DNA from 2 places in the Lysinibacillus sp. NPDC059133 genome. Region 1 is predicted to be linked to the other one. Evidence: a T-box and tRNA genes for the amino acid it is inferred to sense, from the RefSeq annotation. Region 1 holds a T-box; the other holds one or more tRNA genes.
The links. A T-box is a leader RNA that pairs with one kind of tRNA and senses whether it is charged. The one in region 1 lies ahead of ACFXN8_RS18455 (valine--tRNA ligase), so its partner is inferred to be a tRNA-Val.
Positions count from the first base shown of each region.

Region 1 (16,474 bases):
AATTTCCACACATCTTACTTTTCGAGGATTATAATGTGTAAATCTTTTCTTTACCATTTTAATGAACTCATGCATATCCAGCTTTTCAATATCGTTTATTGTTACTCCATCTACTCCAGCCGTGGCACTTCCGTTGTTTCGTTTAATATTTCGATAGGCTAGTAGGATGTTATTGTCTGAAGTAATGATAGCCATAAGGTTATTAAATTTTTTGGTTATCCTTACTTTTTGCATAAAGTTCATCAAAGGTTTCAGTCATACCATAGTACTCTGCATGTCGTAACCTTGTGTTTTTCAGTCTAGGGATTTTCTTAAAGTTTTCGCTCAAGGTCTATCACGCTCCAATCATGGCTCGTGACCTTTTTTAGTCTTACGAGAATCCTTGAAATGATTGAGTTGAAATAGTTTAGACGAAACGACTTGAGGCTATTGTTCCATTTCCATTACAGAAACTTCATTACTCCTGCCTCTACTCGCACTATCATAAAAGGAAGTTATAGATACATTCCTTTCCTTCCTAACACTTCATCGAGTGTGTACTCTTCATGTTGATAGCTTTCCACGTTCCCTTAACCCTATCAATACTTAACTTAGGTGCTAGCTCTTGCCTGGCGTCCTCTCCATCGCCTGTAACGATGCATGGAGCTTTCGAAACCACCATACTTACTCGCCCACGGAAACGCACTTGAATTTTCATCAAGTCTACTCATTTCTAAATAGTCACACTTACAGACATTTCGTTCGCTAGTTCGTCAGTGTTTTACCACATTCTCACCATATTAAGTTTTAACGACTCCCGACCTATCCGTTACACCAACTACCTCTAGTTAGCTTTCGGTTACCAATTAGATTGGCACTACGGTAACATTCAGCCGACTTCACCGAGCTTCACACCTTATTCTTATACACATTCGAATAACGCATGTCGGAGTATTAGAGTAGGCGTTTCAAGGCGTTACCCTATCATTCCACCTATCGAGTGAAGAGTTCACGACTCTCTTACTTGTCAACTTGACGTTCGGACATCATGCGCAACCTTTTCAGTTACGAACGTGTCGCACGATGATTATGCGCACAAATAATAGAGGCCGCAGATCTTTTTACAGCCTCGCGAAAGTAGGGTGAGAACCCAGCGCCTTGATATATTTCTATATTAGGTTTCCAAGAACTCCCCTCCAAACCGTACGTACTCCTCTCAGAGTATACGGCTTTCCATTTACTTTAATCTAACTTGCCATTATGCAAATCGTGATGGCACGATATACATAATGCCATTGTTTTTCGTCTACGGGCTATCATTTTCTGTTCCCATTTTTTCTTACCTTGTAAATTCTTCAATTTATGAATATGATGCATTTCAAGAGATACACCTGATACACCACACCACTCACATTTTTCGGCAAGTAATCGGTCAATCAGACTTGTTCGCCCTGTATAAATTAGTGTATATTTTCAACTATATCAACTGTTGGCTGTTTAATCGCATCGTTCTTTTCCATTCGTTGCTCTGTAAAGTAAGCAATTTTCGGACCTTCTTTTGTTTCATATCGAATGCCAAATTCCCCATTAATCTTATATTTAGTGATAATTTTGCTAACAGTACTCCTATATTTATTCGCATACGTTTTAATCATGCTGTATTTCATCGTTTGACGGAAAGACTGTAAAACATGTACATTACTTGCTAGGCGATAGTAATTGTAATAGCCTTCTATTTCTGCATTGTACGTACGAATAATTTCAAGGTCGTCATTATGCACTAAATACGGGCGATGAATAGGTTTCCAACCATTATTCGTTCCTATTATTAACGCGTTTAATTGTAAGAGCTTTTGAATATATTTTTCATGTGGAACGAAAAGCTTTGTTTGATAATTGAATTTACGCTTTTTAGTTCCGTTTGGCATTTTCATTCGTTGCCAATCTCTTACGACACGAATATCATACCCAAGAAAACGGGCATTCTTCTTGCTATGAGTAATCAATGTTTTCTCAGCACTTAATTCTAGCCTTAACCGTTCTTTTAAGAACATTGCCAAGTCTTGTTTAATTTGTTCAGCTTCCTTTTTACTACCGATGACGCCAAGTATAAAATCATCTGCATAACGAACATATTTTAGACGTCGGTAATTTGGGTCGAAAAGGTCTTTACTATCATGGCTTTGCAGTTCTTTATAAAGGAATTTTAATTCCTTTAAGCGTTCTTTCTTTTCCACTTCGGATAAGGTCGCCCAATCATGTTTATTCTTACTTTTGCGATGATTAATCTTTGAAGCAAGATTATGATATGTTAAATTGTGTATTCGTTTGTCACCTTTGTTATAGCTTTCAATATATTGCTCCACATAATTATCGAGTTCATTTAAATAAATATTCGATAACAAGGGGCTGATGATTCCTCCCTGTGGTGCACCACTATAAGTTTTATGAAACTCCCAATCTCCTACATAACCTGCTCGTAAAAATTTCCAGATTAAGTTGATGAATTTTTCATCATGAATCCGTCTTCTTAAAATGCTAATTAACACATGATGGTCTATATTATCGAAGAACCCTTTAATATCACCCTCAATAAACCATCTAGTTCCCGTAAAAGTATTACGGATTTCTTTTAATGCTGTATGACAGCTAAGATTTGGTCTAAATCCATGAGAGTGTACCGAAAACTGTGGCTCATTAATGCTTTCAAGTAATCGCCGAACAACTTCTTGGACTAGTTTATCCTCGAAAGTAGGGATGCCAAGTGGTCTTGTTTTCCCGTTCTTCTTTGGGATGCACGTCCGTCGTGCTGGATTTGGTTGATACGCTTGATTTTTTAATTTCTCAATGAGCTTTTCTATACGCTTTATGCTCATGCCATCAATTGTATCTTCATTGATTCCTTTTGTATTACTGCCCTTGTTTTTATACAGTTTTACGTAAGCTTCAAAATAGAATTCTTTGTTGTACAAGTTACGATATAGTCGTTCAAATACATAGCTTTCATCTCTTGCTTTGGCAGTTAGACGATTTAATACTACTTTTGGAATTCTCATAGAGCCTCCGCTCCTTCCCAATTTGGTATTAACAGGGTAAACTGCTCCCCTTCGCCATGTACTAGGCTTTCCCTAGCTCGGACTACTACGAGAGCTCCGTTACCATATCAGATATTCAGTGTCTAAACACATAGCCCATAGGCATCCTGACTTAGGTAATCCCCATTTAGATTTATAAAGACTTATCGCATGTATAATGTCGGATATGACGTTTGCTCGTTACTTTTATATGAAAGTTGGGTGAAATGGTATCACATCATCATTCTCGAAATCTTTAAGAACAATGCACATTTCAAATAGCGTAAATCATGACCTCCCGCTAAAGGTCCGAGTAGTCCCCCTTGAGCTATCATTCAAGCAGTTTAGCCTTTATCCTTATTTATACAATTCATCTCGCCATTCAGTCGTACTTTGGTCATTAAGTAACTTCTGGCTTTTCCAACATGCTACACTCCCTGATTAGTTTCCCTTTCAGATAAGTTGGCTAATGATAGGGTACAGATAGTGATATTTCCCTACTGCTGTGCGAAAGCAGATTCCTTATAAACCCTTATGGGCGCACAATCTCCCTTGGATGGACGATCGAAGCATTTAGACTGCCTATAAAAATCGTCTGTCTATGAATAATTTGATTTTTTACATTTAGAAAAAGAACGACGAAATGCTCCTGGTTCAGTGAGGTCATATCAGGCATTAAATAGGCAGCGGCATCTTGAGGTGAACGAATCGTATATTTTTCATCGCTATGTTTCTGTGCGAGACGTCTACCGAGTTCAATTGCCGCTAATAATTGAATGGCTTTAACCTCACCAATCCCTCTAATAGCAACCATTTCTTCTATTGTTGCATGTTTCAAATGATGTAAACGCTCAAAAACACTTAGTACGCGATTGGCAAGTACAAGAACAGACTCTTCTTTAGTGCCTGTCCTTAGTAAAATAGCCAGTAGTTCCTGATTCGATAAACTCATAGCTCCTTGTCTACGCAGTCTTTCACGGGGGCGATCTTCTATATGAATATCTCGTATCATCGTCCTTGGTAAAACATCATTCGTCAAAAAGTCTCACTCCTTTGCAAATTGGATAATATTGAGTGCTACCAATTGCGTAAACAACGCTGCAAGTGGTAAGCCGACAACATTGTTATAATCTCCTTCAATGCGTTTCACTAGAAGGGTTCCAGCAGTTTGAATGCCATAACCGCCTGCTTTATCAAATGGATCTCCCGAATCTACGTATGCTTCGATGAGCTCCTGCGATAAATGATGAAAGACAACATTTGTCTCTTCAACAAATGTAGTTTCATTACCGTTAGGCTCAATAATGGCAACGGCTGTCATGACCGCATGACGCTTACCTGATAAGCGCAATAAGTGAGAAATTGCCTCCTCACGATTTTTTGGTTTATGGAGTAGCTCGTCATCATAAACAACAATCGTATCCGCTCCAATAATCGTTGCATTTGGAGCTTTTTTTGCCACATCACGTGTTTTCAATAGAGCTACACCTTTTACATAATCTTGCATTGTAGTTGCCTGGACGCTTGTCTCTTCTACTTCACTAGTTATTATGTCGAATGGAAGGGATAGCATAGCAAGTAATTCCTTTCGACGTGGTGAAGCAGAAGCAAGCACTAGCTTTTGAGTTGTTTTAAACATTATCTGACCATTCCTCCTCATTAGTTATCATAACGGAGAATTTGGGATTTGAAAATTTTCTAAAAATCAAGATAATGCTTATTTCACTATCTTTTATGCTTAAAATTTCACTTGAAGACAAGCATTTTTCGATTTATAATGGGCCAAAACTTGCAAGCGAATGATGCTGATATCAGTTGATATAGACGAGGCCGCCGCTCCAATAGATTGCCAATCAGCAGGTAGCGTAGAATCTTTGGAATTATCCTTAAAATTTAATTTTGTTGCATTTTTGTCAGCTAGCACAGATGGAAGCTCTGCAATCGTCGCCTCCTTACAACTGTCACCACTCAAAGTGAATGCTTTTTTAAATGTTGGAGGATCTTTTAAAAAGACAAGTTTACTTTCATCTGTTACCACACTTGTCCAAATGTGAAATTTTCCATCAACCTCGACAATGGCACTTTCTTTTAATGAAGGATGTTCAGATACAAATGCGCTTGCACTTTCATAATTTGAATAGACCCCTGCTTGACTTGCAAAAAACATGGGTCCATTCGTTGCTCCTCCCGCTGTCGGAACTGTTTCTCCGTTCGTATTATTATTACTTTTATTGGCTACCTCATTACTATCATTTTTTAAAGAAAATTGAGTGCTTGCTTGAAGAATACCTAAAAAAATGCCTACACCAAAAAGTCCAACTATTCCCCCAATAACCATCGCTCGAAATACTTGTTTTCTCATTACTTGACTGACAATTTTCATTCGACCATCACCTCTTTCTTTAACCTATCAAAGTAAATTTAGAAAAGACCAATTTGATATATAAGTATATGTATAAAAGGATGTGTAAATGCGAATTTACTACATTTTGATTGAATAGTTATTTGCGAAGTTTTGCTGCAAAATTAACTATTTTTGCAATGAAAGTTTTACTATAAACAAAAAAGATCAAGCGTGTTTATTAACCATTTTTATCCACTCTAATTAGAAGGCTCTGATTTCCGCTACGGGCTACTCGCTTTGTAGCTGCCGCTTTGCTTTCGCTACAGAAAACATTGTCGCTGACGCTTCGCTTTCGCGCAGAGCAAGGCTTCCTGCGGGCGAGCGTCGAGTAGCCCTCGCTACAATCAGTTAAAATGGGCATACATTAGCACAATATCAACAAAAAAATCCTTTTATCCGCCAATAAAAACCTATATTTCCCTAATCAACACGCCTGAAAAAAGATCAAAGAGCAATTTTACTCAAATAGTCCATCGTATAAATTATTTTTCACACTAAATAAAAAAAATCAGGACTCATTTTTAAGAGTACCTGATCTTGTTCGTTCAACTAAATGCTAATTATTTTTTAATCTACTACGTACTTCCGTTAATAAATACAACGAACCCGATACAATAGTCCTCGATTTGTTTGCTGACTGTCGTTTTAAAAATTGCACATAATCTTCTAAAACCGCTTTATGAGAGGCGTTGGACAGCTCAAGCATGTTGTGAGCAGCCATCGCACGGGGGTTATCAAAATCAACAAAGTAAAAACAATCACTTACTTGCTCAAATTGTTGCAAAATCTCTTTTACAGCCTTATCTGCAAGAATTCCAATTACAAAAGTAATCTTCTCATCTGGGTACTCATGCTTAATCGTTTCTATTAACTTCTCAGCACTCGCTGGATTATGCGCACCGTCTAAAACAATATAAGGCATAATTTCTTCAAAACGTCCTAAAATGGTTGCGTTTTTTACAGCTTTTTGAATAGCTTCTTTACTAATTTGTAACGCTAGTGCGGTCGCCACTTCGAAAAAAGCTGTAGTAGCAAGTGCCATATTATTCGCCTGATGTGCTCCCTTTATAGTGCGTGTAAGCTTTGTAACACGGAGGCCAGTGTCATTATACACATATCTCTCTCCATCTTTCTCTTGTTCCACATAAAATTGATGATTTAGCTCAAGAACGGATGCATGTTTTTTGTTGGCTTCCTGGTAGACTATATTCTTTGCTTCTAACGGTAGATCGCCAATAATAACTGGATGATATGGCTTAATAATCCCTGCTTTATGGTAGGTGATACTTTCTATCGTATCTCCTAAAAAATTCGTATGCTCTAATGCGATACTAGGTATGATAGAGACAATTGGTGTGACCACATTCGTACTATCAAGTAAGCCCCCCATACCAGCTTCAATAAGGGCAATATCTACATTACTAGAAACAAAATGTAAAAATGTTGCAACTGTTAAAAGTTCAAAATCTGTTAGTTTCCCACTAAGTCCGGCTGCCTGCATTTGTTGGAATACATGATTCATTTCAGCTTCTGTAATAGCTTGACCTTCTACTTGAATTTGGTCATGCACGTCCAAAATACAAGGAGACATAAATTTACCAACACGTAAGCCATGTTCCTTGGCGATTGATTCTAGAAATGTAAGTGTCGAGCCTTTACCGTTAGTCCCTGCTAAATGCACAACTTGCAATTTGTTTTCTGGATTACCTACTAGTGCCAATGCTTCTTCAATCGCAGTTAGACCAGGTTTAATAACATCATCACTCTGAACATTCCATTTTTCCTTGTAGCTATTCAATTTAGGGATCATCGTTGTTCCCCCTGTAGCCATTGTCGAATTTCAGCTATAAAATACAAAGAGCCTGTAATGACGATAACATCCTCATTATTTCTTTGATGTAGCATCGTTTGAACCATTTCACACCAATGCGCATTATATATTTTGTTCGTATTTGTAGATAATGCAGCTAATTGATCAGCAGGCATAGCATTAGGGAGCTCAATTTGTGTAAATGCAATTGATGTAGCAATACTATCCATTAAAGCAATACTTTTCGCATGATCTTTATCCGATAGTGCTGCATATATAAATCGATAGTTTTGGTGTGGATAAACCGTTTTAAGTGTTTGAATTAGTGCAGTAGTACCTTCAGAATTATGTGCCCCATCTAATATAATATTGCCAGGTAATTGCTCAAAACGGCCTGCCCACTGAGCTTTTTCCAAAGCTTGACGGATTGATGTATCCGAAATATCAATGGCCCCATTCTCTCTTAACGTTAGGATCGCCGTAATCGCAAGGCTTGCATTATTTATTTGATGCGCGCCAGCCATTTTTAATGGGATAGCTTCCATCTCCACATTTGCTTTACGGTAATTAAAATGTTGCATATCAGTACCTTGTTCAATATTTTCAACCGTAAAATCCTTCCCTAAAACAAGGCATGGAGCATGACGCTCATTTGCTACCTCACTGATAACCGAAAGTGCCTCCTCACTTTTAACACCCACTATAACAGGTACACTTTCTTTAATAATTCCCGCTTTCTCAAACGCTACTTTTGCTAATGTATCTCCTAAAAACGCAGTATGTTCTAATGAAATTGTTGTAATAATTGAAATTAGAGGCGTAACGACATTCGTAGCATCTAAACGCCCACCAAGACCCGTTTCAATTAGCGCAAAATCCACTTCTTCATCCGCAAAATATTGGTACATAATAAGTGTTACAACTTCAAAAAAGCTCGGAAAGTCACCTTCATAGTGTGTCTCAATAATATCAGCAACTTTGTTCATATAGTGTAAAAATTGTGCTTCAGAAATTTGAATCCCATTAATAGTCATACGTTCATTAACACGCTCTAAATGAGGTGAAGTAAAGGCGCCTACTTTGTAACCAGTAAGTTGTAACATTTCTCTTAGCGCATTCACTGTTGACCCCTTTCCATTTGAGCCTGCTAAATGGATAACACGTAGCCTGTCCTGTGGGTTATTAAGAAATGCTAATACCTCTCGCATCAATACGAGCGGTGCACGTTTATGATCAACTGCCTTTAACGTAAAAATAAAATCTGTACATTCTTTCATCGTTTTAAACAAAAGAAACACTCCCTCTTACTACAATATCTCTATTTTAGTACAAGTAGCGCCCAATACACATACTTTTCGTAAAAAACTCTTGTTTACTTACACTTATATGAAAGCTAAAAAAACACTTTAGAAAGTGCGAATCCGTGTGTTTTAAGTTTAATTTCATCCGCCAGAGGTTTTAGTCTTACCACCTTCAGAGGTGAGGGTCTTCTACTGAATGAAGATAAAAAAACAGCGGATGACTATTGCCATCCGCTGTCTCCATCTTACATATTTTTCAGTTCTTCTAAACGTTTTAATACAACCGCATGTTTACTTTCATAATCTGCTAATTTTTCACGTTCCGCATTAACTAATGCTTCCGGCGCTTTAGATACGAATTTTTCATTCGATAACTTACCAGTTACAAGTTTCACTTCTTTTGCCCATTTTTCTAATTCTTTTTCAAGACGAGCAATTTCTTCTTCTAGATTAATTAGTCCAACAAGCGGTAGGAATAGCTCAGCTCCAGTAACTACTGCTGTCATTGACTGACCAGGAGCTTCTAAACTTTCTCCAATTGTTAGCGTTTCTGGATTACAGAATTTTTCTAAATATGCTTTATTGGCTTCAAGTACTGTAACCGTTGCAGCATCCTTCGCTGAAATATATAGTGGTACTTTTTTGCTCATAGGTGTATTTACTTCCGCACGAATATTACGTACTGAACGTATAATATCCATTAGGAGCTTCATATTGTCCGCTTCTTCTGCAAAATGAAGATCCGTACGTACAGTTGGCCATGCTGCCACTGTTATTGATTCGCCTTCATGAGGTAAGTGCTGCCAGATTTCTTCTGTAATGAATGGCATGAATGGATGTAATAGACGCATAGTTTGATCTAAAACGTAAGCTAAAATAGAACGAGTCGTTTTCTTAGCTGCTTCGTCATCACCATATAACGGTAATTTAGCCATTTCAATATACCAAGAACAGAAATCATCCCAAATGAAGTTATACAGCTCACGACCAACTTCACCAAACTCATAACGTTCTGCAAGAGATGTTACACGTTCAATTGTTTCATTTAAGCGAGTAAGAATCCATTTATCGGCAACTGATTTTTCACCAGTTAAGTTGATTTCATCATATGTCATACCTTCCATGTTCATTAAAGCAAAACGAGAGGCATTCCAAATCTTATTTGCAAAGTTCCATACTGATTCTACTTTTTCAGTTGTATAGCGTAAATCTTGACCAGGAGAAGAACCAGTAGCTAAGAAGTAACGTAATGAATCGGCACCATACTGATCAATAACATCCATAGGATCTACACCATTGCCAAGTGATTTACTCATCTTGCGTCCTTCACCATCACGTACTAAACCGTGAATTAATACATCTTTGAATGGGCGCTGACCTGTAAATTCAAGACCTTGGAAGATCATTCGAGAAACCCAGAAGAAAATAATATCATAACCAGTTACAAGTGTGCTTGTTGGATAGTAACGTTTATATTCTTCATTTGTCTCATCTGGCCAACCCATTGTAGAAAATGGCCATAGTGCTGACGAGAACCATGTATCTAATACGTCTTCATCTTGCGTCCAATTTTCTGCATCTGCTGGTGCTTCTTTTCCTACGTAAATTTCACCTGTTTCATTGTGATACCAAGCAGGAATTTGATGACCCCACCATAATTGACGAGAGATACACCAGTCGCGAATGTTTTCCATCCAGCGAGAATATGTGTTTTCAAAACGAGATGGTACGAAGTTTACTTGCCCTTCTTCATCTTTTTGAAGAGTAAGTGAAGCATCAGCAAGTGGTTGCATATTTACGAACCATTGTGCAGAAAGATATGGCTCTACAACAGCACCCGAACGTTCGGAGTGACCTACTGAATGTGTATGCTCTTCAATACGGATAAGCACGCCTGCTTCTTGTAAATCAGCTACGATTTGCTTACGGCATTCAAAGCGATCCATACCGTTATACTTGCCAGCAAGTTCGTTCATTGTACCATCTTCATTCATGACAAGAATGCGTTCTAGGTTGTGGCGGTTACCAACCTCAAAGTCGTTAGGATCGTGTGCTGGTGTCATTTTTACAACCCCAGTACCAAATTCCATCTCTACGTAGTCATCTGCTACGATAGGAATTTCACGGCCTACGATTGGTAAAATAACTGTTTTACCGATTAAGTGTTGATAGCGCTCATCTTTCGGGTGAACGGCTACCCCAGAGTCTCCTAGCATTGTTTCAGGACGTGTAGTCGCAACTTCCACATATCCTGAGCCATCAGCTAATGGGTACTTCATATGATAGAATGCACCTTGAACATCTTGATAAATAACTTCAATATCTGATAATGCAGTTTTTGCAGCAGGGTCCCAGTTAATAATGCGTTCGCCACGATAGATTAAGCCTTTTTCATATAATTGAACGAAAACAGTTTTAACTGCATCAGAAAGACCTTCATCAAGTGTGAAACGCTCACGAGAATAATCTAATCCAAGACCAAGCTTCGCCCATTGATCACGAATATGCCCAGCATACTCTTCTTTCCATTCCCATGTTTTTTCGAGGAATTTTTCACGACCTAAATCATAACGTGTAATATTATCTTCTCGTAGTTTGGCTTCTACTTTTGCTTGTGTCGCAATACCTGCATGGTCCATACCTGGTAACCAAAGTGCATCATAACCTTGCATGCGCTTCATACGAATTAAAATATCTTGTAATGTTGTATCCCAAGCATGGCCAAGATGTAGTCTACCTGTTACATTCGGTGGTGGAATAACAATAGAATAAGGCTCCTTTTCACTTGTAGGCTGCGCCTCAAAAAATTTCCCTTGTAACCACCATTCATAACGACCTGCTTCAATGGACTGTGGATCATATTTTGTAGGCATTGAAATGTTTTCTGTCATTTTGACTCCTCCTGTTGACTTATTAATTTTACCGGTGTGAGATAGTACCAATCATTCTGTTTTTATGTCTCATGCTGAGGCACATTTACCAGAAGATTTAAAGAAAATAAAAAAAACTCCTAACGTCTAAAAGGACGAAGGAGTTTAAATTCGCGGTACCACCTTTAATTCCAGCAGAGGCGAGTTAAGCGGTCACTATACACATTTCATCAAGAAATAGAATATACTACTTGCTTAAGCCTTTTACTACTGGCTCTCAATTCGGTAACGGTGTTTAACCGGCTTTAACTACTGTTAGTTCACTAAAGCTGCTCGAGGGCTACATTCAATTAGGTACATATAGAAACTTTTCAGCTACCGTTTCCTCTCTTAAAATGCACTACTAATTTACTCTTCCCTGTCATAGCATCTATATTCGACTTTTTCACATTGTACCGCAGAATCGTGCAATTTTTCAAGTGATTTAGTCATTTTTTAGGAAGCACTACTAGAAAAGGAAGTGAAAATTCAAATGCGACGACGTAAGTATAATCCTTGGCTTTTACCACCATGGCTACGACAATTTCGTTTTTATTGCAAAACGATAATTGTACCAATTTGTGTTTTTCAGTTTATACGTGTCATCATCATTCCAACATCTGGAGATTTCATCATCTTATTGCTCCTGTTACTTCTATGCTATTTACTTTTGAATGAAGTCATTTGAAACACGAACCTTTAGCGGTGTATAGTCTTCGGTTAAATCCCAGATCATCGATGGAACTTCATGCCAGGAGCTAGATTCACGGACTACAATATGACTTGAGGATTCCCTCAACATTGTTTTTTGCTCAACTGGTGCAGGCTTTTCTTTTTTGTCTGAAGCTACTATTGCTTCAGACTTTTCCTTTTGAGCTGCAAATGTAACAATCTTTGATTTTTCCTCTTGTGTCGAAGCTACTACTGCTGTAGACTTCTCTTCTTGTACCGAAGCCGTTACAGCTACAGTTTTTTCTTCTTGATTCGAAGCTACTACAGTTGCAGGTTGTTTTACCTGTGCCGTTTCTTTTGCAAGGTCCACCTCTATTTGAGCTGAGGCATTAGCAGTTTCTAAAACGTGAGCTTTTTCTAATGCTAGCTCAGGCTCATTAAAAACACTTGTAACCGTCCATTCGAGCTGACACATCTGATTCGTCAAAATAGGTCGAATATCCTTTACCATTAAATCTTCAATAGCTGCATCCATTGGTAAATCTACATTTAAAGGAACTGCATACTCAAAATAACCAGTATCCCCTTGAATATCCAGGTTATCGATTTGTACTAATTCTTCATCATCCATGAAAGCTCGCATGTCTTGAAAATCAAAGCGAACATGTGCTGTGATATGATAAATACCCATTAATCGTAGAGAATCTTCTAGCTGCGTTGTCTGCCACCGTGGCTTAATTTGTACAGCTGCTATTTCTGTTGGGCAGCCGTAACCAGGAAAACAAAAAGTTTCACTCATACTCCAAGTTTTGTGTTCGATAATAATCCCTCCTCTTGCATCATATGAAGCTTTGAAGGATAGTATGCTATAGGATGATTAATCAATTTCGACTTGGCATAATTGTATAGCTGACTCTTTGCGTTCGCGCAGATAAACAATGCGTTCGGATTTTGTATTGCACTCACGGGAAGCGGCTCATCGAAACGCCCCTAGGAAAGAGCCCAGCCGTAACAACCCAAATAATGAGCCTAAAAAAGGCATACTAGAAAACTTCTTCTAGCATGCCTTTTTACTGTTGGTTCAACAACTTATTATACATTCACCAATTTAATTTTATTTGCTACACGATCTGTTAACATTTGTGTTGCTTTTGGTACGATCGGCTTAAAGATTGGATTTAAAACAGGACCAGCTAATCCTCCTGCTATTACTTCCAAGAAGCCTGTCATTTTTGTATTTTCTGCATCAATACTCTCTGCTAGGAAATAACCGTTTCCTGAAAAGTTATCAGAAATTCCTTTTAATTCGAATGTTACTTTAGAAGGCGCTGCCCATTCTAAAATAGTAATCTCTACTTGTACTGTTTTTTTCAGTACACCAACATTACCTTTAAACGTCCAATTTGAATGTTTTTCATCAATCATTTCATGTGCATTATAACCTGGGACAAGCTTTGCCCATTTTTCCATATCACTGACGAAATCCCATACATTTTCAATTCCTACGGGTACTTCGACCATATGTGTGCCAGTTGCCATATCAATTCACTACTTTCTTTTATGAATAGCTATATTATATACGATTTCGCCCACGATTTGGCTATGCTGAAAGTTATAATTTTAATAAATTTTTTTCAAGCGGTAACGATTTTTCCATTCATTGATAATCCAATGAATTTTTTAACGGGCAAAAATAAAAAACATATTACTAAACAACAAAAAAATAGCATGCGAGAAAATACTCATAGCATGCTATTTTGTAACTACCTATTATCTTGCTAATTGTGCAAATACTTTATGGAAAGCATCAACTGTTTTTGCGATATGCTCTTCCGTATGTGCAGTAGAAATAAATAAACCTTCAAATTGAGATGGCGGTAAGAAAATACCTTCTTCTGCCATTAGACGGAAGTATTCAGCAAATAATTGTAAATCAGACGTTTTTGCTGAATCAAAATCAATAACATCTTCGTTCGTAAAGAAGAAACCTATCATTGAACCAGCACGATTTACAGTATGTGGAATATTGTATTTCGTTGCGGCTTCACGGAAACCAGCCTCTAATTGATCTCCTAGCTTTTTGAAGTATTCATAAGAATTATGATCAAGGCGAGTTAATGTTTCATAGCCAGCTGTCATCGCTAATGGATTCCCTGACAATGTCCCAGCTTGATAGATTGGACCAGCTGGTGCCACTTGCTCCATAATTTCCTTTTTCCCTGCAAATGCACCAACAGGAAGTCCACCGCCAATTACTTTTCCTAATGTTGTCATATCTGGTGTTACATCAAAATAACCTTGTGCACAGCCATAGTCAACACGGAAGCCTGTCATAACTTCATCATAAATCAACAATGATCCATGTTCCTTTGTTAATTCACTTAAGCCTTGTAGGAAGCCTGGTTGTGGAGGGACAACGCCCATATTTCCTGCAACTGGCTCAACAATCACTGCCGCAAGCTCTGAACCAAACTTTTCGAAAATTAGTTTTGCCCCTTCTAAGTCATTGTACGCTACTGTTAACGTATTACGCGCAATATCCGCTGGGACACCAGGACTGTCAGGTAAGCCTAATGTAGCTACCCCTGAGCCTGCTTTAATAAGTAAGGAATCTCCATGACCATGATAAGAACCCTCAAATTTCAAAATTTTATCGCGTCCTGTAACACCACGAGCTACGCGTAAAGCAGACATCGTAGCCTCTGTCCCAGAAGACACGAAGCGAATCATTTCCATACCAGGAAGACGATCTAATACTAATTTAGCTAATCGATTTTCTGTATAGCTCGGTGCTCCAAACGAAGAGCCTTTCGCTGCTGTTTCTGCAATTGCTTGTACAACTTCAGGATGTGTATGACCTAAAATAAGAGGTCCCCATGATAATACATAATCAATATATTCATTGCCATCAATGTCTTTAATAATAGCACCTTGACCAGATTCCATGAATATCGGATCCATATTTACGGATTTGAATGCACGTACTGGGCTACTAACGCCACCTGGCATTAAGTTAATTGCTTCAGCATAAGCTTGTTTTGATTTTTCGTAAGAACGCGTCATTTATTTCTCCTCCAACCAACGTGCAACATCTTTAGCATGATACGTAATGATTAAATCTGAGCCTGCACGTTTCATGCTAAGTAACGTTTCAAGCACTACTTTTTTCTCTTCAATCCAGCCATTAATAGCCGCTGCTTTAATCATTGCATATTCACCAGAAACGTTGTATGCAACAATCGGTAATGTAAAGTTATTTTTTACATCACGAATAATATCTAAATAACTTAGAGCTGGCTTAACGATTAAGAAATCTGCACCTTCTGCAATATCCGACTCCGCTTCACGGAATGCCTCCATACGATTCGATGGATCCATTTGGTATGATTTACGATCACCAAATTGAGGCGCGCCATCAGCTGCTTCTCGGAATGGACCATAGTAGCTAGATGCATATTTTACGGCATATGACATAATCGGAACATTTTCAAAGCCTGCTTCATCTAGACCTGCACGAATCGCTGCCACAAAACCATCCATCATATTGGAAGGAGCGATGATATCCGCACCGGCTTTTGCTTGTGATACTGCTGTACGTGCTAAAACTTCTAATGAAGGATCATTTAAAATTTGATCGCCTTCAATTAAGCCACAATGACCATGATCTGTAAATTCACATAAGCATGTATCTGCAATAACTAAAAGCTCTGGGTAGCGAGCTTTAATAAGTCGTGTTGCTTCTTGCACAATACCATGATCATGGAATGCACCAGTTCCGACTGCATCTTTTTCTGCAGGTAAGCCAAATAAAATAACCGCAGGAATACCTAAAGCAACAACTTCATCAATCTCAGCTTCAAGTTTATCTAATGAAAATTGAAAAACTCCCGGCATAGAAGATACTTCGTTTTTAATATTTTCGCCTTCCATAACGAAAATTGGATAAATTAAGTCCTCTTTGTGTAAGTATGTTTCTTTTACCATTGATCGTATAGCAGCGTTTGCACGCAAACGACGATGTCTCTGAAATTGTAATTTTGTCATTTTCTTTCTCCTACTTTCGTTATTTCCTCGATAACTGCTTGCATTGTATATACGCTCGGCATAACATCTACAATAGCACCGTGATTTAAAATAGCTGCTTCTGTAATATGACCGATTACTGCTACACGCACTGCCCTCCAACCAACTACCGAAGCTACATCCTTGGCGTAGGCATCAACCGCGGAAGGGCTAGCAAAAATCACTGTGACATCACTATTCGCACAGATACATTCAATCATTAATTGTATTTGATCATGTCGCTCAATCGTTTCATAAACTGT
Region 1 is NZ_JBHZDH010000040.1:901-17,374, forward strand. It holds gene ACFXN8_RS18420 (hypothetical protein) at 1-234, opposite strand, end outside; partial or broken gene ACFXN8_RS18425 (reverse transcriptase domain-containing protein) at 1,222-3,035, opposite strand; partial or broken gene radC (RadC family protein) at 3,592-4,065, opposite strand; gene ACFXN8_RS18435 (Maf family protein) at 4,099-4,692, opposite strand; gene ACFXN8_RS18440 (hypothetical protein) at 4,792-5,436, opposite strand; gene ACFXN8_RS18445 (bifunctional folylpolyglutamate synthase/dihydrofolate synthase) at 6,014-7,267, opposite strand; gene ACFXN8_RS18450 (bifunctional folylpolyglutamate synthase/dihydrofolate synthase) at 7,264-8,556, opposite strand; gene ACFXN8_RS18455 (valine--tRNA ligase) at 8,814-11,459, opposite strand; T-box leader at 11,587-11,872, opposite strand; gene ACFXN8_RS18460 (valyl-tRNA synthetase) at 12,142-12,948, opposite strand; gene ACFXN8_RS18465 (SRPBCC family protein) at 13,242-13,688, opposite strand; gene hemL (glutamate-1-semialdehyde 2,1-aminomutase) at 13,920-15,212, opposite strand; gene hemB (porphobilinogen synthase) at 15,213-16,193, opposite strand; gene ACFXN8_RS18480 (uroporphyrinogen-III synthase) at 16,190-16,474, opposite strand, start outside.

Region 2 (6,847 bases), on a different contig from region 1:
ATTATTCTCTCCTTCAATGCAAGACGGTGGTCACGCTTGTCTACACTGACAACTAGACCACTCGTCTGCTTACTTTTGGAAAAGTCTATTTTCGTTCATTTTCTGGTAACTATTCATTTTGCCCCTATGCCCATTTATTTGGACTTGTAAATTAGCACAGATAAATTTAGCATAAGGTATTTTGATTTAGCCTGAGCAACTTTTTTCGTTAATGTTTCAAAACCGAAAATGACACCCTTACCGATAGAGAACGAAATCTCTACTGAATCAAAATAAAATTATAGTCAGTTATTGTTTAAGAATCAACATCTTCTGTTTTTTCTGTTGGTGGCGTGTTGTCCTCAGAAGGAGTGACTGATTCCTCCTTAGTAGGCGGAGGTTCAGGTGCAGGTGCAGGTACGGGTGAAGGTGCAGGTGTGGTAGTTGTTGGTGTCGTTGTTGGTGTTTTCTCCTGCTCTACCTTCGTAATGTCTGCTTTCACTTTAATCCTTGATTCAGATATTTTTGTCACACCTTCTGGTAATTTTACATCAAATTCATAAGTTGTTGATTCTGTAATTTTTGATAAGTCCACCTCTAATGGTATTGCAGTTAAACCATCTAGGATAGATTTCCTACCGTATACCCTCACCATTGTAGGGCTAACTGTTAACTGGTTAACGGTTATATCATTTGCCACTTTTCCTACTTCCTTAAGCACTACAGGCAACTCTCTGCTGTATGCTCCAATATCTACTTGTACCTTCACAGTTTTCGGTTCAATCGTAACATCTAATTTATTTAAATCACGATCTAATACTTTAACTTCCGCTATCTGTGAGAACGGTTCTTTCAAGCCTTGTTCACCTGTTACAGTGGCTTTTACATAGCTAATGCTATCAATGGCACTTTTGGCACCTGTAACATACACCGTAGCTGGATTAGCAGTCATGCCATTTAAAATATATCCTTCTTCGATTAAACGATTACTCATCTCAGGGTCAACACGAAACTCCTGTGTGACCTTTTCCTCAATGTTTACCTTAATAGTCTTAGGGTCTAATGTAACTTGCAACTTATCAGAAATATTTTGGTATTGTAGGTTAACATTATGCTCACCTATAAGTAATTTACTCAAATCCACAAATACAGAAAAATCCTTCGTTGTCTTTGTTTTTATAACAAGTGGCATTGGACCTTTTATCGTAACATCCACCGTCTTAGGTATACCTGTTACAATGAGGTTCTTATCATCATAAAAAACATCTACAGGTACATCTCGAATTACCTCTGTTTGCTCACTCGTTATTGTTTTATTTTTAGGAGATAATTCGGTATGAACGGAGAAAAATAACAAAAAGGCTAGAAATAGTGCGACGATTCGTAACACCCAAGGGCTATCCATCATTTTATCCATTCTTTTTCCCCCTCCAAGTTAACTTAGAGGCTGCATTTGACTCCTGTGCTAATCCGAACCACATTTTACGCAACAGCCCTTCGAATTCCTCTAGAGAAAGATTTCGATGTAGATTACCATTCATTGTAAGACTAATGGCACCGGTTTCTTCTGATACGACAATAGTAATGGCATCTGTCACTTCACTTAAGCCGAGTGCAGCTCGGTGGCGTGTCCCAAGTTCTTTAGAGATAAACGGACTCTCAGAAAGCGGTAAATAACAAGCCGCTGCCGATATTTTATCTTTCTGCATTATCACTGCTCCATCATGAAGCGGTGTATTAGGTATAAAAATGTTAATCAGTAACTCCGATGAAATCTCAGCATTTAGTCCTATGCCCGTTTCGATATATTCATTTAGACCAGTTTCTTTTTCAATAGAAATTAACGCCCCTATACGACGCTTGGCCATATAACTAACAGATTTCTTCATCGCTTCAATAAGCCTAGTTTGTTCTTCTTCAACTTGACTAATTGAACGTTGGAATAGCTTACCTCTACCAATTTGTTCAAGGCCACGTCTTATTTCAGGTTGGAAAATGATAATAATCGCCAAGAAACCAAACTCGATAACTTGTTGTAACATCCACCCTAACGTTTCTAACCCAAAAAAGTCTGTAGCAAGGCGCGCAATAATAATTACGAAAATCCCTTTTAATAATTGGACAGCCTTCGTACCTTTAATGAGGGTTAAAATTTTATAAATAACGTACCATACGAGCAGTACATCTAATAAGTTAATAACAATATTCACAGGTGTTAAATTAGTGAAATGTTCGATAATTTGCACGTGGCATCCCCCACTTTTCATTGCGAATCCATACACATTTAAGTATAGCACATTCTTAACAAATGTAACTTTTTTCAAATAAAAAGTCTACTCAAAAGAGTAGACCTTTCAGCCTCTCACGTGCACTATCTATTAGGACGTATAGAGTGTTATTTAGTTGCTTGGTTCTCCTCGAATGTTACAGCAGACTTTACTGAATTTTTAATCGTATACCAAAGCCATTCAAATACTTCGTCAATTTCTTCTATTTTTCCTGAAACAACTGCCGAAGATGCCATATACTGTCCGTTAATAACGGTAATATTGCCATCCACTTCACCCTCAACAATTAAATCACCATTTTTAACAACAATGTCGCCTTTTACAACTTCTCCCTTCGGTACAATAACCGTTTGACCGTCAACAACAAGGTTTGGCTGTTTAGTCACAGAGAATTGTTGGTCATCCATGAAACTACCTAGTAAAGTTGCACTCATGAATAAACAAAAAACTGCCGCTGCCACAAAGAATGGATGCCGGCGAATCCATTTTTGCATGCCTACACGACTTTTGGGTTTCGGTAAACGAGCCATGACGGCTTCTTCAAAATGCGGAGGTGCTGTAATATGGGAAGCACTCTTCACAAAGGCGATTGTTTCACTTAATTCCTGCATCAATTGTTTACAATCACTGCATGTATGCAAATGGCGTTTTAACTCTTGCTCATGCTCACGACTAATGTCACCATCTAAATAATCATGGATATAGTCTATAATATGCTCTGGACAAGTATTCATGACGCTTCCCCTCCTACAGATTGTTTAATTGCTTACGTAATGCTTCACGTCCGCGGTGAATCCTCGTTTTCACCGTTCCAAGAGGCATATCTAAAATCTCGCTAATTTCCTGTAATGATAATTCTTCAATGTATTTCAATACTATAACTGAACGGTATTTATCCGGCAAACGTCCAATCTCATATTGAATACGATCTTGCAGTTCCATTTGCTCTATCTGTTCTTCTGGTAGCTGGTCATCCGCTGCGATTTGCGAATACATATCAAGTCCTTCTGTACCAGCTACTTCCGCATCTAAATAATAGTCCGGCTTTTTCTTCCGGATTCGGTCTATGCAAAGGTTTGTCGCTATGCGATAAAGCCACGTCGAAAATTTTCTTTTTTGATCAAAAGTATGCAAGTTCATATAGGCACGAACAAACGCTTCTTGTGTAATATCCTCAGATTCTTGCTTGTTCCCTAACATCCTAAAGCATACTTGGTACAGTTTGTGCTGATAGAGACTCACAATATCTGCAAATGCGTTTTGATCACCTTTAAGCACTTGTTTTATTCTCTTGTTTACTAACGCATCCATTGTGTTGATTTCTCCACCTTTACAACTGTCTTATACTATACGACCCATCGATAAGAAAAGTTTCATTTTGTTATTAATTATAGCAAAAGATTTTTATACATTGTGGCAATAGGCAATTTTTTGTCAAATATCTTTAAACTAGAGTGATGAGCCTTATACTAGGGTCTCACCAAATAAGGAACCCATCAATGCTACAGCAACATCAGCTGTTCTATTCTTTTCATCTAAAATTGGGTTAACCTCAACAAATTCAGCAGATGTGAGCATACCTGATTCCTGAAGCATCTCCATCGCCAAATGGCTTTCTCGATACGTAATCCCACCAGGTACAGGTGTCCCAACCCCTGGAGTATAAAGTGGATCTAATCCATCTAAATCAAGTGATAAATGCAAACCATCTATATCGCGCGCTCTTAAATAGGCAAGAGCATCTTCCATTACACGCGTCATCCCAAGACGATCTACCTCGTGCATTGTATACACCTTGATTCCTTGCTGACCAATTAATTCACGTTCACCTGGATCTACGGAACGTGCTCCAATAATAATGACGTTTTCAGGTTTAATTTTCGGTACATTATTACGAATTTTCACTAAGCGTTCATGACCAAGGCCAATGCTAACTGCTAACGGCATACCATGTATATTACCAGAAGGTGTCGTTTCAGGTGTGTTAAGGTCAGCATGTGCATCGAACCAAATAACACCTAAATTTTTATATTGCTCACTAAGTCCTGCAAGTGTACCAATAGCAATACTATGGTCGCCACCGAGTACAAGTGGAAATGACTTTTGTTCCACTGACTTATTTACACTATTCGCCAAAGATGTACTTACATCGATAACTTCCTCTAAATTCAGAAGTTGTTTATCAACAATAATACCCCCTTGTTTTTGACTAACACGTATATCCCCTTGATCATGTACTACATGCCCAATTGCCTCTAAGCGTTCTACAACACCTGCGTAACGGATGGCACTCGGTCCCATATCTACCCCTCTACGAGTTTGCCCATAATCTGTTGGTACCCCAATAATAGAAATATTTAGTTTATTCATTTTTTCATACCCCCTTGTACTTGTAAGTCTATTGTAAAGCCTGTATCCTACCTGGCTCAACCTCACAATTTTATGAATATTTATACAATTAAGAAGAGCATAAAAAAATCTCCTGCTGTTTTCAGCAAGAGATTAGTATCTGTAGTTAATGTTACACTTTTTATTCAATAAAAGTGAGCCATGAAGGACTCGAACCTTCGACCCTCTGATTAAAAGTCAGATGCTCTACCAACTGAGCTAATGGCTCAAAAAATATAAAAATGGCTGGGGTACTAGGATTCGAACCTAGGCATGACGGAATCAAAATCCGTTGCCTTACCGCTTGGCTATACCCCAATCATATATAAAAAAACTGGTGGAGGGGGACGGATTCGAACCGCCGAACCCTAAGGAGCGGATTTACAGTCCGCCGCGTTTAGCCACTTCGCTACCCCTCCGAAATAACACATTATGGTGGAGGATGACGGGCTCGAACCGCCGACCCTCTGCTTGTAAGGCAGATGCTCTCCCAGCTGAGCTAATCCTCCATAGAAACAGGTGTTTATTTCTTCACAGTTAATTTTTTTTTAAACCTTCGCATTACTACAAAGTTTTATAAATGGTGACCCCTACGGGATTCGAACCCGTGTTACCGCCGTGAAAGGGCGGTGTCTTAACCACTTGACCAAGGGGCCATTTTTCAAATGTCTCGAACAAGACAAGAATTATGATAACATTATTTACTGATCGATGCAATACTTTTTTATACTTTTTTATACTTTTTTTATATGTATAACATCACCATTATAAATGGGCAAAAAAATGGCTCCGAAGGCAGGACTCGAACCTGCGACAACCTGATTAACAGTCAGGTGCTACTACCAACTGAGCTACTTCGGAACAATACTATTCAATTCGGTTTTTAAAACCTCTTAAGTACATTTATTATTATAGCAAGCATTATAAATTATGCAATACTTTTGTGAAAATTTTTATATTTTTTGTCGAAGTATACCTTCACATCCACCTGAACCCTAATAGTTCTCTATTAAATCTAATATTTCTATTTTATGTATAGAATATTCTTGCTGTATATTATTGTAATTGTTAAAATGGAGATAGTTTTATGAATTTTCTATTAAATTTGTTTGGGGAGGAATGTTCACATGGTAACAAACGATTTAATTGCACCAGAATTCTATAACATCACAGAGGAATTAGAGAAATTTTCCCAAGATAGTGATCGTCAAGCAATACGATGGCTAAATACTCAACAGGAACGCCGAACAATTTCCTATGTTGAACTTGTTCAAAAAATGAATCAATATGCGAATGTCTTAACGAAGAAGGGGCTTCAAAAAGGAGATCGCGTATTAGTTATTATTCCACGTCTGCCTGAGGCTTATTTTGTCTTTCTTGGCTGTCTAAAGGCTGGAATTGTTCCTATTTCATGCTCAGAAATGTTACGTGCAAGTGATTTAGAATATCGTATGGAGCACTCTTCCGCAAAGGCAGTAATTGCCTATGAAGTGTTCACTAGTGAAGTAGATCGTATTACTTCTTCAGTAGAGGCTTTAAATAATAAACTAGTCATAGGTACTGCTACAGGTGATTGGACGTCTTTAAATGAATTGGCTAGTACACAACCGGATACATTTAAAGCAGCGGCGACGAAAAGAGATGATATGGCATTTCTTTCTTATACATCAGGCACGACTGGTAAACCAAAAGGAGCTGTTCATTCGCACGGTTGGGGATATGCACATATTAGAACAGCTGCTTCTCAATGGCTTGGTGTACGTGAGGGTGATCTAGTGTGGGCTACAGCAGCTCCAGGGTGGCAAAAATGGATTTGGAGTCCATTTTTATCGACTATTATGCTAGGCGCAACTGCATTTGTATACCAAGGAGGATTTAATGGAAAAACATACCTTCAACTGCTTCAGGATGAAAAAGTCAATGTATTATGCTGTACTCCAACAGAATATCGAATTATGGCGAAGCTTGATAATTTAAAAGACTATAATCTATCTTCTCTACGTAGCGCTGTTTCTGCTGGTGAACCATTAAATCGACCAGTCATCGAAACATTTATGAACAACTTTGGTCTTAAAGTGCGCGATGGCTATGGCCAAACGGAAAATACTTTATTAATAGGCACACTTGAAAATTCTGAGTTACGTCCTGGTTCAATGGGTGTTCCTACCCCAGGCAATATTATCCGTATTATT
Region 2 is NZ_JBHZDH010000066.1:775-7,621, reverse strand. It holds gene ACFXN8_RS23405 (CdaR family protein) at 296-1,396, opposite strand; gene cdaA (diadenylate cyclase CdaA) at 1,389-2,225, opposite strand; gene ACFXN8_RS23395 (zf-HC2 domain-containing protein) at 2,375-3,001, opposite strand; gene sigW (RNA polymerase sigma factor SigW) at 3,015-3,578, opposite strand; gene rocF (arginase) at 3,732-4,637, opposite strand; tRNA gene ACFXN8_RS23380 (tRNA-Lys) at 4,812-4,884, opposite strand; tRNA gene ACFXN8_RS23375 (tRNA-Gln) at 4,899-4,973, opposite strand; tRNA gene ACFXN8_RS23370 (tRNA-Tyr) at 4,991-5,074, opposite strand; tRNA gene ACFXN8_RS23365 (tRNA-Val) at 5,089-5,164, opposite strand; tRNA gene ACFXN8_RS23360 (tRNA-Glu) at 5,237-5,311, opposite strand; tRNA gene ACFXN8_RS23355 (tRNA-Asn) at 5,440-5,516, opposite strand; gene mbcS (acyl-CoA synthetase MbcS) at 5,783-6,847, shown strand, end outside.
Region 2: it has a tRNA-Val gene. The T-box ahead of ACFXN8_RS18455 (valine--tRNA ligase) is inferred to sense a tRNA for this amino acid. The anticodon was not compared.